DNA from 3 places in the Viridibacterium curvum genome. Region 1 is predicted to be linked to each of the others. Evidence: predicted binding sites of a transcription regulator. Region 1 holds the regulator's gene; each other region holds the start of a gene.
What was found. The regulator sigma-54, encoded in region 1, starts transcription at its own class of promoters, with help from an activator protein. The targets are predictions, from matches to a motif close to TGGCACGCTTNCTGCTNA.

Region 1 (5,971 bases):
GCCTGCAAGCCCGCCTGATGTCGCAAGCCCTGCGCAAGCTCACCGCCAACATCAAGCGCACGAATACGCTGGTCATCTTCATCAACCAGATCCGCATGAAGATCGGCGTGATGTTCGGCAACCCCGAAACCACCACGGGCGGCAACGCACTGAAGTTCTACGCCTCCGTGCGCCTCGACATTCGCCGCACCGGTACGATCAAGAAGGGCGAGGAAGTCATCGGTTCCGAGACCAAGGTCAAGGTCGTCAAGAACAAGGTCGCGCCCCCGTTCAAGGAAGCGCATTTCGACATCCTCTACGGCGAGGGCATCTCGCGCGAGGGTGAGATCGTCGACATGGGCGTGGATCACAAGTTCGTCGACAAGTCCGGCGCCTGGTACGCCTATCAAGGCGAGAAGATCGGTCAGGGCAAGGACAACGCCCGCGAGTTCCTGCGTGAGCACCCCGAGACCGCACGCGAGATCGAAAACAAGATCCGCGAAGCTGTCGGCGTCGCAGCCATGCAGGCCGTGGCCGCCGAGTAAGCCCGGCGTCCGCGGATCTGACCGGAGCCCGCAGTGAAGAAGCCCGCCTCCTCCCTCACCAGCACTGCACTGCGTCTGCTCGCCACCCGCGAGCATTCGCGGCAGGAGCTGCGGCGCAAGCTGGCTGCGCGTGCCGATGAGGGCGATGACGTGGAGGCCGTGCTGGACCGCATGGCAGAAACAGGGCTTCAGTCCGACGCGCGCTTCGCCGAAAGCTATGTGAGATCACGCGCCGGACGACTGGGCAGTGCCCGCATCCGCCGCGAGCTGGGTGACCGTGGTGTGACGGAAGAACTCGCCAGCACCGCACTCGGTGAGGTACTGGTTGAAGACGAACTGACACGCGCACGGAGCGTGTGGAAAAAGAAATTCGGGCAGCCGCCCGTCGATGCGAAGGACTGGGCCAGGCAAGCCCGCTTTCTGCAGTCGCGCGGCTTTTCGGCGGAGCTGATCCGCAAGTTGCTGAAAGATCCCGTGCATGAGTTTGTTGAAGGTTGAAGGCGTCCGCAAACGTTACAAAGCCCGCACCGTGGTCAAGGACGTGTCCTTCCAGGTCGGCGGCGGCGAAGTCGTCGGCTTGCTGGGCCCAAATGGTGCGGGCAAGACGACCTGCTTCTACACCATCGTGGGTCTCGTCAAGGCAGATGGCGGCCGCATTCACCTGAACAGCACCGACATCACCCACCTGCCGATGCACCGTCGTGCGCAGCTGGGCCTGTCCTATCTGCCTCAGGAAAACTCGGTGTTCCGCAAGCTGACGGTGACGGAAAACATCCTCGCCGTCCTCGAATTGCAAAAGCTCGGCAAGGACGAGCAACGGGGTCGCCTCGACGAACTGCTCGACGAGCTCAACATCGGCCATCTGCGCGACGCCAATGCGATATCCCTGTCTGGCGGCGAACGCCGTCGCGTCGAAATTGCGCGCGCACTCGCCACCAACCCCAAACTGATCCTGCTCGATGAACCCTTCGCGGGCGTCGATCCGATCGCGGTGATCGACATCCAGAAGATCATCGGCTACCTCAAGGCACGCGGAATCGGCGTATTGATCACCGACCACAACGTGCGCGAAACCCTCGGTATCTGCGACCACGCCTGGATCATCAATGCCGGCGAAGTGCTGGCGGGCGGTCGTCCGAACGAGATCGTGCAGAATGACCAGGTTCGCCAGATCTATCTGGGTGAACATTTCCGGCTGTAAATCACGCATCATCCAGTCATGAAGCCCTCGCTCCAGTTACGTCTCTCCCAACAGCTAGCGCTTACGCCTCAACTCCAGCAGTCCATCAAACTGCTGCAGCTGTCCACCCTGGAGCTCAATACCGAAATCGAGCGCATGCTGCTCGAAAACCCTCTGCTCGAACGCGATGGCGCCGAGGAGGGCGAAGATGTCGCACCGATGCAGGACGTGCCCACGGCAGAGGCTGCGACAGCAGCCAGTGAACTGTCCGACCGCCACGCCAATGGCGAAGAGGACTTCGAGCCGCAAACCACCGTCGAAATGCCCGACACCATTACCGAGGCCTACGACTCGGTGTCGGACGACGACATCGGCGAGGCTGCCGAATGGCGTGCCGAAGCCACGGGCAGCGGCAGTGGCAGCAACGACAGCGACGACGACAGCGATTTCCAGGAGTTCCAGGCCGCAAGCACCAGCCTGCGCGACCACCTTGAGCAGCAGCTCGCGCTGATGCCCTTCTCGGACCGCGACCGCGCCTTGATCCGCCTCATCATTGAAGCGCTCGAAGACGACGGCATGCTGGCGCAGGAGCTTGAAGAGCTCCTCCCCCTGATCCCCGAAGAATGGGAAGTCGAGCTCGAAGAGCTGGTCACGGCTTTGCGCCATGTGCAGCACTTCGACCCCGTGGGAATCGGCGCCCGCAGCCTGCAGGAATGCCTGTTGCTGCAACTGAAGGCACGCGACAAGAGCCCCACGCGCGATCTGGCCATGGGCATCGTCGAGCACTGTCTCGAACAGCTCGCCGCACGTGATTTCGTCAAGATCCGCCGCCGCCTGGGCTGCGATGACGACGGCCTGCGTGCCGCACACGAACTCATCTGCAGCCTCAACCCGCATCCGGGTGCCCAGTTTGCGCCGCTGGAAGCGCGTTACATCGTGCCGGATGTGATCGTGCGCAAGTACCGTGGCGCCTGGACGGCTAACCTGAACCCCGAGGCCATGCCCAAGCTCAGGATTCACCGGGTCTATGCCGATATCCTTCATCAGAACCGTGGCATCAGCGGCTCGCTGTCCACGCAACTGCAAGAGGCAAAATGGCTGATAAAGAACGTCCAGCAAAGATTTGACACGATCCTGCGCGTGTCGCAGGCTATCGTTGAAAGACAGCGCCAGTTCTTCGACCACGGTGAAGTGGCCATGCGGCCCCTGACCCTGCGGGAAATTGCCGAAGAGCTGGAACTGCACGAGTCCACGGTGTCGCGGGTCACCACACAGAAGTACCTGGCCTCGACGCGTGGGATTTATGAACTGAAGTATTTCTTCGGCAGTCACGTGTCTACGGACACGGGCGGTGCCTGCTCCGCCACGGCGATTCGCGCGCTGATTCGCCAGATGGTCGCAGGGGAAGACGGCAAAAAACCGCTGTCGGACGCAAAGATTGCCGAGATGTTGGGCCAGCAGGGTATCGTGGTGGCTCGCAGAACCATCGCGAAGTACCGCGAGTCACTCAATATTCCGCCGGTCAGTCAGCGCAAAACGATCTAGGAGTTCGCTTATGAACCTGAATATCACCGGCCACCACCTCGATGTGACGCCCGCCATCCGCGAATACGTCACAGGCAAGCTAGACAGGGTAATCCGTCACTTCGACCATGTGACTGCGACGCATGTCATCCTGTCTGTCGAAAAGCTCAAGCAGAAGGCCGAAGTTACGGTTCATGTCCGCGGCAAGGACATCTTCGTGGAAAGCAGCAACGAAGACCTTTACGCCGCCATTGACGCCATGATCGACAAACTCGATCGCCAGGTCGTCAAGCACAAGGAAAAGTCGTCCGACCATACCCGCGACGCCATCAAACACCAGCAAACTGCAGAAGGCTGAGCCCCTGCGACGGCTCTCTCCCGCACAGGGAGAGGGCCGCTTCAGCACAAACCTCTCGTTCATCTCGACGCTGCCTGTCCGATCAGGCAAACTTTCCCCCCTCTCTCGCCAACTCGCGGAATACCAGGCGCCGAAGCGTCCGTACTACCTGCAATGAACCTGATCTCCAAGATCCTGCCTGCTGCCAACGTTGTCATCGACTTTGCTGCCAGCGACAAGCAGACAGTGTTCGAGTCTGCCGGCGTCATGTTTGAACGCCAGGCCGGTGTATCCAGCAAGCTGGTGACCGATGCGCTGGCCCAGCGTGAGAAGCTCTGCTCCACCGGGCTTGGGCAAGGCGTCGCTATTCCGCACGGCCGCATCAAGGGCCTCAAGTCGCCGCTGGGCGCCTTCATGCGCATGGCCGAAGCGATCAACTTCGATGCCCCGGATGCCAAGCCCGTCGGTCTCATCTTCATCATGCTCGTGCCCGAGCAGGCCAACGAGGCGCATCTGCAGCTGCTGTCCGAGCTCGCCACGATGTTCAGTGATCGCGAATTCCGCGATGCGCTGACGGAATCCGCCGACGCGCGCGCGCTGCACAGCCTCTTTGCCGAGTGGGACGCCAATGCGGCGAACCAGCGTCGCCCAGCTGTTTGAAGCCAACCGGGCCGCGCTGCGCCTGCGCCATGTCGCAGGCCGGCTCGACACCCATATCACCGTTCACGATGACCGCGTGTGGGCAGCCGACCTCGTCGGCCACCTCAACCTGATCCACCCCACGCGCCTGCAGGTCATCGGCCAGACCGAGTTCGAATGGGCGCGCCGTCAGGCCAAGGACAAGCTGGAGCACCACCTGCTCGCCATCCTCGCCGCACCACCCCCTGCAATCATCGTCGCCGACGACTGCGAGGTGCCCGACATCATCCGCCGCAACTGCGAAGATGTTGGCGTTCCCGTACTCGCCTCGCCGCTCGAATCAGCGCGCGTCATCGAAGTGCTGCGGTCCTTCCTGTCGCGTCGTCTCGCCGAGCGCGTCTCGCTGCACGGCGTGTTCATGGACGTGCTGGGCCTCGGTGTGCTCATCACCGGCGACTCGGGTGCAGGCAAATCCGAACTCGCGCTCGAACTCATCTCGCGCGGCCACGGTCTCGTTGCCGACGACGTGGTCGAGATCTCGCGCATCGCCTCGGGCGTACTCGAGGGCAAGTGTCCCGAGATGCTCAAGGACTTTCTCGAAGTGCGCGGACTGGGCATCCTCAACATCCGCACGATCTTTGGCGAAACGGCCTGTCGTCGCAAGATGCGCTTGCGTCTCATCGTGCACCTGCAGAAGCGCAACGTGCAGGACGAACCGCTGCGCCTCACGCTCGACGATGAGGAACAGGACGTGCTGGGGGTTGGCGTACGCCGCATCATCCTGCCCGTGGCGGCAGGTCGCAACCTCGCCGTGCTGCTCGAAGCGGCCGTGCGCAACACCATCCTGCAACTGCGCGGCATCGACTCGACGCAAGAGTTCGTCGACCGCCAGCGCGATGCGCTGGATCGGGACGATCCCTTCGAGCACTAGGCAGGAACCAAAACAACAACGGCGCCCGCAGGCGCCGTTGTTGTTTGGGCCGCGAATTTGCGGCGGCAACTCAGGCCGGCCGGGCAGCCTTGGTCAACGGCGAACCCAAGGCCTGCGGCGCACGCAACAGGAATTCCAGCACGTCACGCACCGGGCGGATCTCGTTGCCAAAGGGCAGCATGCCCTTGCCGCGGAAGAACAGGCCATTCTTCACGTCACCGTGGCAGGCTGCGGCAAGGTGCTTGTCGATGCAGAACTGGCCGGCCTTGGGCAGGCGATCACGCAGGCCGCACTGGATCAGGCAATCCCAGCGCTGCGAGCAATTCCGTTCCGCATCGGCTGTACGTTCGGCAGCTGCCTGCAGTTTGGTCTCACGCTGCAGGTAACGCGACAACCATGGCGTGTTGACGGCACGCGCCGGCAGGCCCGCCACACTCATGAATTCGACGATGTCTTCGGGCTTCGCATTGGCCAGCACATGCTTGAACTCGATGTCGGCATCGCCCTCTTCGGTCACGGCAAAGGCAGTGCCGACCTGCACGGCCGAAGCACCCAGCGCCATCAGCTCGCGGATGCGTTCATGCGAGTTCACGCCACCCGCTGCGATGAGGGGGATCTCGCCCGGTTTCAGCCCAAGCTGTTCAAGCGCCTGCACGCACTCGGGCAGCACGGTTTCCATATCGAAACGCTGGTTGGCGGTGTCGCCCACATTTGCCGCGCCAAGGTGACCGCCCGCCCAGCCCGGATGCTCCAGCACCACGGCATCGGGCAGGCGCCCCTTGCGCATCCAGCGTTTGACCACCAGCGACAGGCCTCGCGCATCGGACAGGATGGGG
Region 2 (5,971 bases), on a different contig from region 1:
GACGTTGAAATCATCGGCGTCATCTAACTGCCGAGAGGAGACAGGAGTTAGGAGTGAGGAGTAAACCACCACACAGCCACCGCTCCTCACTCCTCACTCCTTACTCCTCACTGTGTGAATGAAATGAACACCGAAATCCTTCTCGCCAATCCGCGCGGCTTCTGTGCAGGCGTCGAGCGCGCCATCGGCATCGTCGAGCGCGCGCTGGCCATCCACGGCGCGCCGATCTACGTGCGTCACGAAGTGGTGCACAACAAGTTCGTCGTCGAAGACCTGCGCAACAAGGGCGCGGTGTTCATTGAAGACCTCGCCGACGTACCCGCCGGCTCCACGCTGATCTTTTCGGCCCACGGTGTGCCGCAAGCCGTGCGTCGCGAAGCCGAGGCGCTGGGCCTGCGCGTGTTCGACGCAACCTGCCCGCTGGTGACCAAGGTGCACGTCGAAGTCGGCAAGATGCGCGCACAAGGCCGCGAGATCATCATGATCGGCCACAAGGGGCATCCGGAAGCCGAGGGCACCATGGGGCAGTCCGAAGGAGGCATGTATCTCGTCGAGACCGTCGGCGATGTCGAAGCGCTGCAGGTTACCAATCCCGAGCTGCTCGCCTACGTGACGCAAACTACGCTGTCGGTCGATGATGCACAGGTCGTCGTCGATGCGCTCAAGACGAAGTTTCCCAGCATCGTTGGCCCGAAGAAAGACGACATCTGCTACGCAACGCAGAATCGCCAGGATGCCGTGAAGTTCATGGCGCCGCAGGTCGATGCCGTGATCGTTGTCGGCTCGAAGAACAGCTCGAACAGCAATCGTCTGCGTGAAGTCGCTGCGGCTCGCAACATTCCCGCCTGGCTCGTCGACAACGCCGCCGGCATTGACCCCGCGTGGCTGGAAGGCAAGAAGCGCATCGGCGTAACGGCCGGCGCGTCGGCGCCAGAAGTGCTGGTGAATGACGTGATCGCGCGCATTCGCGAACTCGGTGCAAAGACAGTTCGCACGCTGGAAGGCGTCACCGAAAATGTGACCTTCCCGCTCCCCAAGGAGCTGCAGGAGGCGCGGGAATAACCCTTGCACTGGTCAACAAAAAACGGTCCGCAATGCGGACCGTTTTTTGTTGTCGGTCGAACCGCCGCCTCAAGCAGCCTTGCGACGACGGCTGGCATGCAGACCTGCCAGGCCAAGGCCCAGCAGCGCTAGCGTACCCGGTTCCGGCACGGCGCCATCAAGCGGCTCGCCGAGCCAGTCAATGACGTTCTGTGCGAAAGCGATGTTGTTGTAACTGTTGATGTAACTGTTGTCGTTCCAGTTACTGTCGGCAATCACCAGCGCCTCACCAGCACCCACTTTGTACAGGCCAGCCATGTTGTTGCTGAACAGCATTTGCACGCCGCCCGCAGCGGCAATGACTTGGCTGCCGCAGATGTTCTGCACCTGGCCCACGCCATCAGTGAGGCTGTTGCTGACCAGCGCGCTACCCACGGACCACGAGCAATCGGAGGTCGTCATGGCGCCACCAACAACACTCATGATCGAACTGTTCCAGGCATTCCACGAGCTGTTTTCGCCGATCAGCACGACCTTGTGGCCTTCGGAAATATAAGCCGTCAGCGCGCTCACTTCGGACGCGGACAGGGATCCGTACAGCTCCTGGTTGACCCACACGGCACCGTATAGATCAAGCTGGCTAAGGTTGGAGAAGCTCGCTGTGGTCGTCAGCGTGTGCTGTGCGGTCATCATCGACGTGAAGGTGCTCCATGCAGAGCCGCCCAGAGAATTGGTCGTGTAAGACCCCTGGCCGCCTTGATGAAGCACCGGCACTGCTTGTGCAGCGCCGAGGGTCAGCCCCAGCGTTGCGGCGAGAATTGCCTTCTTGAACATTGTTGTAACTCCTTGTTGTTGTGAGTGCTGCACCAGCGTTACGCAGGAATCGGGCCACAACAAAAAGTCGTTGAATTTCAAATATCCACAAATATCGATGCCGTAACGTTGTTAACGGGGCCGACACTCTCGCTGGAACTATTTCACGCTCGCACTGGCCACCGGCTGCAATGCAGAAGGTGGCCGCCACATGACAAAGCCCGCCGTAGCGGGCTCTGACGATGACGCAGGCAGGACTACTTGGCGGCACCCGTGCCGGAATTGTTGTACTCCGCCAGACGGCGATCCCCCGAGCTTCCATAGGTCGCCTTCTGCGAGCTGCTCCAGTCCGCCCACGGCGCCGTGGAACGGATGTGAGCACCCAGGGTAGCGTCGCGGATGATGGTCTGGCCCGTGGTGGAACCATGCTGCGGCCACTGACGGCCGAGGTACACCGTGTTGCTGCCCCCGGTGGTGGTGAAGGAGCCACCAACAAACAGGAAGCCCTTCTTGCCCGCCTCGGTACTCGGCGCCGTGATGAAACCGGCACTGGTACGCGAGTTGTTGTAGCGGATCTCGCAGCTCTCGAAGACAGCCGTCGCATCACCGAAAATGAAATCGACATCGCCTTCGATGTAGCTGTTGCGGATATAGGCACGCGTGCCTGAACCATGCAGCCACAGCGTGTCCTGGTTGCCGATGAGGCGCACCGTGTCGAGCACCAGCTGGTCACCACCGTTTTTCAGCAGCGCCACGGCCTGATGCTGGCTGCCGCTGGCGGTTTCACCGTAGGTGTTCTTGATCGTGAGGTTCTTGATCTGCAGGCTGCTTGCGTAGGTCACGACTGTCGCCGTGCAGTTGGTCTGGATGGTGCTGCGCGTCGTGCAATCATTGTAGTAACTCTGCACGGCGCTGGCGGCGGCAGAGCCGTAGTTGCTGCTGTTGCCGACCATGGACTTGTAGGCCGAGCCAGTCTGCGCGTAGTACGCACCGAGCTGCAGCACCACACCCGTCTGGCTGTCGCCATAAATGGTCAGTGGCACGCCAGACGGCACCACCACCAGCCCGGTGTAGGTTCCTGCCTTGATCTGGATGTATTTGCGCGTCGAGCCCCCCGCTTTGATAGCCGCATTCACAGCGGCCTGCACAGTGGTGTAAGTGCAGCTGGAGCACACTACATAGTTGCCCGCAGTGGTACCTACGCTGCCAGGCGCCCAACTGCCAAGAAAGGTGGACTTGGTGTAGCTCGCAGCCTCGGAGCTGGATAGCAACGGCCGTGTCGCTGTCGAGGTAGCTGCCTGTGCGCCCGCTGCAGACAGAACCGCCAGTAGCAACGTCATTTGACGCAGAGTCTGTTGAATGTTCATGTGGTCTCCTGTGTTCTTGTTTGTGGATACGGAACGCATGATGGAAATCCGGGCTAGCAATCTTCCATCGGTTGTTACCGGTACCATTCAAGCACGGCACGAACCAGAAGTCTTGCTGCAACACCGCAAGCCGCGGGAATCTGTCACTTGCTGGATGAGTCGTGCAAAGAAAACGGGGGCTTGCAGCCCCCGTCAGGTGAAGTCGTTATGGCAGGCCTCCAGCGCCTGCCGACAGGACTCAGGGCTGCGGTACTGTCCCCGTGACCCGCACTTCGGAAATGGAAGGCTGCCCTGCTGATGACGAAGTCATCACGATCCGGATCGCACTGGTCAGTAGTGGATAGGCCGCATTGTTGAACAGCACTGGCGAATCCGCGAGGCCGTACCCCACCTGCAATGGCGTCCATACGCTACCACTGAGGTATTCGAGTCGGTATCCACGGATGCGGTTGCCATACTCGATCACTTCCAGCTTTTCGAGATTGAAGGGCTTCGGGCTCTGAATCATCAGCCAGCTACCGGCCGTCGAATTGCTGGCTTCCCAGCGGGTATCCAGCGAACCGTCCAGCGCCTTGCCGGCACCACGATTCACGCCGGACTGCGTCGAAGCCGAAGCCGTCAGACCGGTGAGTGCACCAAGCGTAGTCACCGAGTACGCGCAGCGCGCCACGCCCATCGAGAGATAGCCGCGGCAGACATGTGATGAAGTCGCCACCGTTTTCGAGAACCAGCAGGTGTATTCAAAGCAGCTGTCGGTAATGACGTAACGCGTCCCCGTAAAGCTGCAGGTGCCGCCCTGGCCGGCACATTCCACATAGCCGGATGTCAGCGGCGGCAAAGTCGCCGGCCGCTGGCTGCTGCTGGACGATGACGACTGCGCCAATGCCCCATTCGACATGCCGAACGCACACACAACCCACAAAATCGCTGCCCACACCCCCGAACGCTTGCGCATCTTGCTGCTCCAAATAATTTTTGTCAGACCTGCACCCGGAAAATCCGTGATGCAAGAGAAGCACCGGGCCCGCCAATCAGACGCAGACCCGGCATCTTCGATCAGAAGCTCGAGACGTCGCTCGGGCTCACGTCACAGTACTGCGTATTGAAGAACTCGCCGTACTTCACCGTTGACCCACCTTTCTCAACGCCCAGCCACTCTTCGCAAATACGTGGCTTGGTCGTGATGGCTGTCGGACGCGTCAGACCCTTGACCTTGAGATTGCGAATCGTCGCCTTGTCACCATAGTTACGGTTGACCGCGACGACCGTGCTGGTCACCGTTCCGTTGATGGTGACATTGTTGACGCTCACATAACGGGGGCCGCCGTTATTGGAGCAGTCACCGCATGAACGCCACAGCTTGCCGATCTGACCGTAGGTGTTGAAGTTCTCGATAACGGTGGTGCTGTTCTTCGAGTTGTGCTGGAAGGTCTTGTCTTCCGCCGCGTTGGCCGATCCGCCGGAGATGGTGAGCGTGCCACCTTCAGACTTGTTGGTTGCCGCGTCTTCACAGACGTCTTCCCATACCACGTTCTCGATACGGCAATTACCGCTTACGCAGTGGATGCCGTCGGCTGCATTGGCGTTGAGTCGCACGTTACGGATGGTGGCGTTGTTGAGCGTGAATAGCGGCAGCTGGGATTCACTCCCGCCGTTGCACGACGTACCGACCGTGATACCGCCGCAATCGACCGTGGTGTTGGTAATCACACTACCCGGCGTACAGCTGTTCGCCGGTACGCTGCTGACGCTTGAAGCAACCGAAGACGAGGACTTTGAACTGCTGGAAGAGGCAACGCTGCTGCTGGATGACGCAACGCTGCTTGACGACTTGCTGCTGCTCACCGAACTGGTTGAGGTGCCTGAGGGAACAGAACATTCATTGGTGCCACCAGCGACGCGTCCACCAAACGTTGCTTCATTGCAAACGAAGCTGCCAACGAGCGTCTTGTAGAAAAACTTGTCGGCACGTCCGAACGCCACATTGGTGGAGCTCGTCACGGCGCATGTCTTGCCTTCAGTACAGATCGTCACGTAACCGGACGGACGATTGGCGGCCGATGCACTACCCGCCAGCAACAGGGCCGCAAGGCCCAGAGAGAACTTCACGTACTTCATTACCATCTCCTGGTGTGTGGTGTACGCCATCTGTCGAGGCGCACTATCTATAGTGAGCGCCAACCCGCAGGCCAGCGCTGCTTACGCGGAGAGAGCGGATCCTGGCCGCCCTCTCCGTGGCTCTGACAGGCTTACTGGAAGCCCGATACGTCGCTCAGGCTGACATCGCAGGTCGCCGTGTTGAAGAACAGGCCCAACTCGCTTGAGCTGCCGCTGCCTTTCTGAACACCGTTGTATTCCATGCAGATCTCGCCACCACTATCGGGCGGCTGCCACTTGTAGATGCGCAGGTTGCGGATCGTGGCCTTGTCACCGTAGTTGCGATTCACGCCGACAACGGTGCCAATCGAGCCATTCACTTGCACGTTGTTGATCTTTACGTAGCGCGGACCTCCGTTGCCCGTGCAGTCACCGCAGGAGCGATACAACTTGCCGATGCGGCCGTAGAGCTGGAAGTTCTCGATGTTGATCGTGCTGCCGCCAGCAATCACCGAGTTGTGCTGGAACACCTTGTCGTCCGCCGCATTGGCCGAACCACCCGAGATGGTCAGCGACAGCCCCTGATCCTTCAGCGTGGCGGCGTCTTCGCAGACGTCTTCCCACACCGTGTTCTCGATGCGGCAGTGACCCGC
Region 3 (5,971 bases), on a different contig from region 1:
GTCGAGGTAGCGCACGACCGAGGGCAGCAGCATGCGGCCTTCGGCATCGGGCAGCACCCTGGTGATGCCGCTGGCCACCGTGGCAACCAGCGAGTTGGTTGTGCCGAGGTCGATGCCGACAGCAAGGCGGTGCTGGTGCGGGGCGGCGGAGAGGCCGGGTTCGGCAATCTGCAGCAGGGCCATGGTGATGCTCCGTGGTGATGCGTGTGTCCGGGGTGTGACGTTGGCCGGGCCTCACCCGTCAGGGGTGGAGAGGGGTCGCGCTTCTGGCGCTCCCCTGACAGGCGAGACCGGGGTGATGAGGCTTGCCGTCAGACCGCGAAGCTTTCCCCGCAGCCACAGCTTGCCGTGGCATTGGGGTTGTGGAACTTGAAGCCTTCGTTGAGGCCTTCGCGCACGAAGTCGAGCTCGGTGCCGTCCAGGATCACGTGGCTCTTGGGGTCCACGATGATGGTCACGCCATTGCTCTCGAAGAGCTGGTCTTCGGGCTCGGGCTTGTCGACAAACTCCAGTGCATAGGCAAAGCCGGAACAGCCACTGGTCTTGACAGCCAGGCGCAAGCCGACGCCGCCACCGCGCTTGGCGAGGCTCTTCTGCACGTGGATTGCTGCTTTGGGACTGACGGTGATCATGGTGGGCCTCCGTGGATCAGACCGAGAACGAGCTGCCGCAGCCACAGGTCGAGGTGGCGTTGGGGTTGCGGATCACGAAGCGCGAGCCTTCGAGACCATCTTCGTAATCGATTTCGGCGCCCATGAGGTATTGCATGCTCATGGCATCGACAACCATGGTCACGCCGGACTTCTCGAAGCTCATGTCGTCTTCCTTGAGCTCCTCTTCAAAAGCGAAGCCATAGGAAAAGCCCGAACAGCCGCCGCCGGTCACATAGACGCGCAGCTTGAGGGCAGGGTTGCCTTCTTCGGCAATCAGTTCGGCAACCTTGGCCGCAGCGGCGTCCATGAACTTGATGGGCGAGGCGACGATTTCTTCAGCAACTGCGTTCATTGCGGTGTTCCTTTCAGGCAGCTTGTTGGACTTCAACCGAAGGGCAGGCTGCAGCGCCGTCCTGCTTGGCGCGGAAGTCTGCGACGGCGGCCTTGATGGCGTCTTCGGCGAGGATGGAGCAGTGGATCTTGACGGGCGGCAGGGCCAGCTCTTCGGCGATGTCGGTGTTCTTGATGGCGAGCGCTTCGTCGAGCGTCTTGCCCTTGACCCATTCGGTCACCAGCGAGCTCGAAGCGATGGCCGAGCCGCAGCCGTAGGTCTTGAACTTGGCGTCTTCGATCACGCCTTGGGCATTCACCTTGATCTGCAGCTTCATCACGTCGCCGCAGGCTGGTGCGCCGACCATGCCGGTGCCGACGCCATCGTCGTCAGCGGCCATCGAGCCGACGTTGCGGGGATTGTCGTAGTGATCCAGTACCTTGTCGCTGTATGCCATGTTTAACTCCTTCGGGTGAGGAGTGAGGAGTAATGAGTGAGGAGGGCAGGTATCCGGGCGGCGATGCCGCCCGCAAAATTCAACTCCTGACGCCTCACTCCTGACTCTTCACTGATTGATCAATGTTCGGCCCACTGCACGGTATTGAGGTCGATGCCGGCGCAGTGCATGTCCCACAGGGGCGAGAGTTCACGCAGTTTGCCAACCGCGCCGGAGATCATTCCGATGACGGCGTCGACTTCCTGCACTGTGGTGAAGCGGCCGATCGAGAAGCGGATCGAGCTGTGGGCGAGTTCGTCGCTGCGGCCCAGGGCGCGCAGCACGTATGAGGGTTCCAGCGAAGCCGAGGTACAGGCCGATCCGGACGAGACCGCAACGTCCTTGATGCCCATCAGCAGCGACTCGCCTTCGACGAAGTTGAAGCTCATGTTCAGGTTGTGCGGTACGCGGTGTTCGAGGTCGCCGTTGATGAAGGTCTGATCCATCTTCTGCAGGCCGGTCATGAGGCGGTCGCGCAGCCAGCGGATGCGCTCGTTGTCGGTGCCCATGCATTCGCGGGCCAGCCAGAAAGCTTCGCCCATGCCGACGATCTGGTGCGTCGGCAGGGTGCCCGAACGCATGCCGCGTTCGTGACCGCCGCCGTGGATCATGGCTTCGATGCGTACGCGCGGCTTGCGGCACACGTAGAGCGCGCCGATGCCCTTGGGGCCGTAGGTCTTGTGTGCCGAGAACGACATCAGGTCGACCGGCAGGTTGTCGAGATCGATCTCGACCTTGCCGGTGGCCTGTGCGGCATCGACGTGGAAGATCACGCCCTTGTCGCGACAGATGGTGCCGAGTGCGGCGATGTCCTGGATCACGCCGATCTCGTTGTTCACCAGCATCACCGAGGCAAGGATGGTGTCGGGGCGGATCGCGGCCTTGAAGGCGTCGATGTCGAGCAGGCCGTTTTCGAGCACGTCGAGATAGGTGACTTCGAAGCCGTCGCGTTCGAGTTCGCGGCAGGTGTCGAGCACGGCCTTGTGCTCGGTCTTGACGGTGATGAGGTGCTTGCCACGCGCCGAGTGGAAACGCGCCACGCCCTTGATGGCGAGGTTGTTCGATTCGGTGGCACCCGAGGTCCACACGATCTCGCGCGGGTCGGCGCCGACCAGTGCAGCGACCTGTTCGCGCGCAATCTCGACGACTTCTTCAGCAGCCCAACCATAGCTGTGCGAGCGGCTAGCCGGGTTGCCGAAGTTGTCGAACAGCCAGGGCACCATCTTCGCGACGACGCGCGGGTCGACCGGTGTGGTGGCGGAGTAATCGAGATAGATCGGGCGGTTCGTCATGCTGCTTCTCCTGCGTTCAATCCGATGTTCGACGTGGGCAGTTCGTTGTGTCGTGCTGCCTTGCAACAGCCTTGAGCAACTTTGGGGCCAGTTCCGAAATTTGATCCAGATCAAACATTTACGGCCGTCGCGACACGCTCGCGCGCGCGAGGCTCGTGTGGCGTGTCGAATTTGTCGGATAGCTGACGCGGCCTGCGTTGCGGTGGACCTTGCCTGCTGCGTTGTGCCAACGCCCCCGCGTGCACGCGTGTACGCGTGCGGGCGTTGCGCGCTGCACGGGCTTGGCTGGCGTGATTGCAGCGCGCTATTGAGAGGGTGTCGATCTGTGCGGAAAGCGACAAATTGCGCAGCGTCGGAAAGACCCCGGAAAACAGCGCAAGTTATTGAAAGTGAATCGAAATCGTCTTTTGGCACAGGTCATGCATTTAGCCGCTGAAACAGGAGAACTGTCATGCGCGAAATGTTGCTCACCATCATCGGCATCGTCCTCGTCAACAACGTGGTACTGGTGAAGTTTCTCGGGCTCTGCCCCTTCATGGGCGTGTCCAAAAAAATCGATGGTGCTGTAGGTATGGGGCTGTCGACGACCTTTGTGATGACTTTGTCATCTGCTGCGGCATGGGCCCTCGAGCACTGGCTGCTCGGCGCCTATGACCTGATTTACCTGCGCATCCTCACCTACATCCTGGTCATTGCAGCGGTCGTGCAGTTCGTCGAGATGGTCGTCAAGAAGGCGACGCCCGATCTCTACCGCGTGCTGGGCATCTACCTGCCCCTCATCACAACCAATTGCGCCGTGCTGGGCATTCCACTGATCAACGCGCAGGGCAAGCTGGGCATGACCATGAGCGTCGTCAACGGCTTCGGGTCCGGTCTTGGTTTCACGATGGTGATGATCATATTTGCCGGCATGCGCGAGCGTCTTGCCCTGGTTCGCGTGCCCGGCACGTTTGCCGGTGCGCCGATTGCCTACATCGCAGCGAGCTTGCTGGCACTGGCATTCATGGGTTTCACCGGTCTGGTTCCGGCTGAAGTGCACTGATATCTGCAGGGAGTAGAGAACATGCTTACAGCAGTGGTGAGTCTGGCAGCCATCAGTTCAGGCCTGGGCCTGGCGCTGGGTTATGCAGCACGCAAGCTGCATGTCGAGGGCGATGCGCGCGTCGAAGAAGTCATGGCCATGTTGCCTGCCGCGAACTGTGGCCAGTGCGGCTTCCCTGGTTGCGCCGGCGCGGCCGAGGCGATTGTCGCCGGCACGGCTTCGCCGACCTGCTGCCCGCCGGGGGGCAAGGTGGTAGCGCAGACGATTGCCGATCACCTTGGCATCAAGCTCGACGATGGGGGTGAAGCACCGCGGCCCACCGTGGCGGTGATCCAGGAAGCCATCTGCATCGGCTGCACGAAGTGCTTCCGCACCTGCCCGTCAGACGCCATTCTTGGTTCGACCAAGCAGTTGCACACCATCCTCGACGAGGCCTGCACGGGTTGCAACCAGTGCGAAGAAAAGTGCCCGACCGGTGCCATCAGCATGATCGAAGTGCCCGAAACCCTGGGTACCTGGGTGATGCCCAAACCTGTCATGGTGTCCTGATCATGAGCTCCATTGTCATTCCACCGCTCCGCAAGCTGCTTCAGCGCTGGGGCGTTCATCCGGATAGTCACAAATTCCCGGCCTGCGGCCTCTCCATCGAACAGGCGGGCTTTCCCGACCTGCTGACGGTGCCACTGTCACAGCACGTGGGTGCCGCAGCACGCCCGGTCGTGGCGGTCGGCGATTACGTGTTGCGCGGCCAGCTGATTGCCGAGGCGGGCGGCAACATCTCGGCGCCGGTGCATGCGCCGACTTCCGGCACGGTAGTGGCTATTGCCGAAGCCGCCATGCCACATCCCTCAGGTCTACCCGACATGGCCATCCACATCAAGCCGGATGGTCGTGATGAATGGGTGACCCTGCAGACCGAGCATTACCCGATCAATCTGGCCGGAGAAGAGATCGCTCGTCGGGTGGCCGCCGCCGGCATCGTCGGCATGGGGGGAGCGACCTTCCCGTCCGCAGTCAAGCTGGCGCTTGGCGCGAAGAGCAAGATCACTACGCTGATTCTCAATGGCAGCGAATGCGAGCCCTACCTTTCGTGTGACGACAGGCTCATGCAGGAACATGCAGACGGCATCATCGAAGGTGCGCGGCTGATTCTCAAGGCTACAGGTGCTACGCGCGTGCTCGTGGGCATCGAGGACAACAAGCCCGAGGCGATTACGGCGATGAAGATCGCCGCCAAGCCGTTCCCCGAAGTGGGGGTCGCCAAAGTGCCGAGTCGTTACCCGATGGGGGCGGATCGTCAGCTGATCCAGACGCTCACCGGCATTGAAGCGCCCGCCGATGGTCGCGCGGCCGATGTGGGCGTGGTGGTGCACAACGTCGGCACGGCCTACGCGGTGCATCGCGCGCTGCGTTACGGCGAGCCATTGACCGAGCGCGTCATCACCGTGGCTGGTGGTGCGGTGCGCGAGCCGCGCAACCTGTGGGCACGCATCGGCACACCACTGTCGTATCTGTTCGAGCGTTGCGGCGGGCTGGTGAGCTCACCGGCGCGCGTGATCGTCGGTGGCCCGATGATGGGCATCGGCGTGCCGAGCTTCGAGGCGCCTGTGGTCAAGGGGGCGAGCGGCGCGCTGGCACTGACGGCGGCAGAGGTGGGCGAGCGCGAACCGAGCGCCTGCATCCGTTGTTCGAGCTGCGTGAGTGCTTGCCCGGTGGGCCTGATGCCGCTGGAGATGGCCTCGCTGATCAACGCCAATGAACTGGGCAAGGCTGACGAGATCGGTCTCGGTGACTGCCTGACCTGCGGGGCATGTGGCTTCGTGTGTCCGTCGCGGATTCCGCTGGTGCAGTACTTCTATCACGCCAAGGGCGAGCTCTCGGCGATGAACCGCGACAAGAAGCGCCTCGACAACATCAAGGTGCTGACCGACGCGCGAAGCGAACGCATCGAACGCGAAAAGCGCGAGAAGGCCGAGATGCATGCGCGCCGCAAGGCCGAACGTGACAGGGCGGCTGCCGAAGCCGCACAGAAACGCAACAGCGAGACCGCATCATGAGCCAGGTTCACGCATCGCCCCACGCACTCACCAGTCGCACCACCAGCCAGATCATGGGAATGGTTTTGCTGGCGCTCACGCCCGCCACCCTCGCAGGCTT

Region 2: the regulator sigma-54 is predicted to act here: its motif matches at 1,915-1,932, upstream of ABEA02_RS00075 (PEP-CTERM sorting domain-containing protein).
Region 3: the regulator sigma-54 is predicted to act here: its motif matches at 3,181-3,198, upstream of rsxA (electron transport complex subunit RsxA).

Annotation. Positions count from the first base shown of each region.
Region 1 covers NZ_BAABLD010000008.1:1,042,161-1,048,131, reverse strand. The annotation lists gene recA (recombinase RecA) at 1-524, shown strand, start outside; gene recX (recombination regulator RecX) at 558-1,022, shown strand; gene lptB (LPS export ABC transporter ATP-binding protein) at 1,003-1,725, shown strand; gene ABEA02_RS12650 (RNA polymerase factor sigma-54) at 1,744-3,249, shown strand; gene hpf (ribosome hibernation-promoting factor, HPF/YfiA family) at 3,260-3,586, shown strand; gene ABEA02_RS12640 (PTS sugar transporter subunit IIA) at 3,740-4,225, shown strand; gene hprK (HPr(Ser) kinase/phosphatase) at 4,194-5,135, shown strand; gene ABEA02_RS12630 (NAD(P)H-dependent flavin oxidoreductase) at 5,206-5,971, opposite strand, start outside.
Region 2 covers NZ_BAABLD010000001.1:16,448-22,418, reverse strand. The annotation lists gene ABEA02_RS00085 (FKBP-type peptidyl-prolyl cis-trans isomerase) at 1-27, shown strand, start outside; gene ispH (4-hydroxy-3-methylbut-2-enyl diphosphate reductase) at 124-1,062, shown strand; gene ABEA02_RS00075 (PEP-CTERM sorting domain-containing protein) at 1,132-1,875, opposite strand; gene ABEA02_RS00070 (pectinesterase family protein) at 2,112-3,221, opposite strand; gene ABEA02_RS00065 (discoidin domain-containing protein) at 3,460-4,176, opposite strand; gene ABEA02_RS00060 (pectate lyase) at 4,278-5,339, opposite strand; gene ABEA02_RS00055 (pectate lyase) at 5,471-5,971, opposite strand, start outside.
Region 3 covers NZ_BAABLD010000017.1:452,522-458,492, reverse strand. The annotation lists gene hscA (Fe-S protein assembly chaperone HscA) at 1-183, opposite strand, end outside; gene iscA (iron-sulfur cluster assembly protein IscA) at 312-632, opposite strand; gene erpA (iron-sulfur cluster insertion protein ErpA) at 649-1,005, opposite strand; gene iscU (Fe-S cluster assembly scaffold IscU) at 1,019-1,441, opposite strand; gene ABEA02_RS18510 (IscS subfamily cysteine desulfurase) at 1,561-2,772, opposite strand; gene rsxA (electron transport complex subunit RsxA) at 3,224-3,814, shown strand; gene ABEA02_RS18500 (RnfABCDGE type electron transport complex subunit B) at 3,836-4,363, shown strand; gene rsxC (electron transport complex subunit RsxC) at 4,366-5,871, shown strand; gene ABEA02_RS18490 (RnfABCDGE type electron transport complex subunit D) at 5,868-5,971, shown strand, end outside.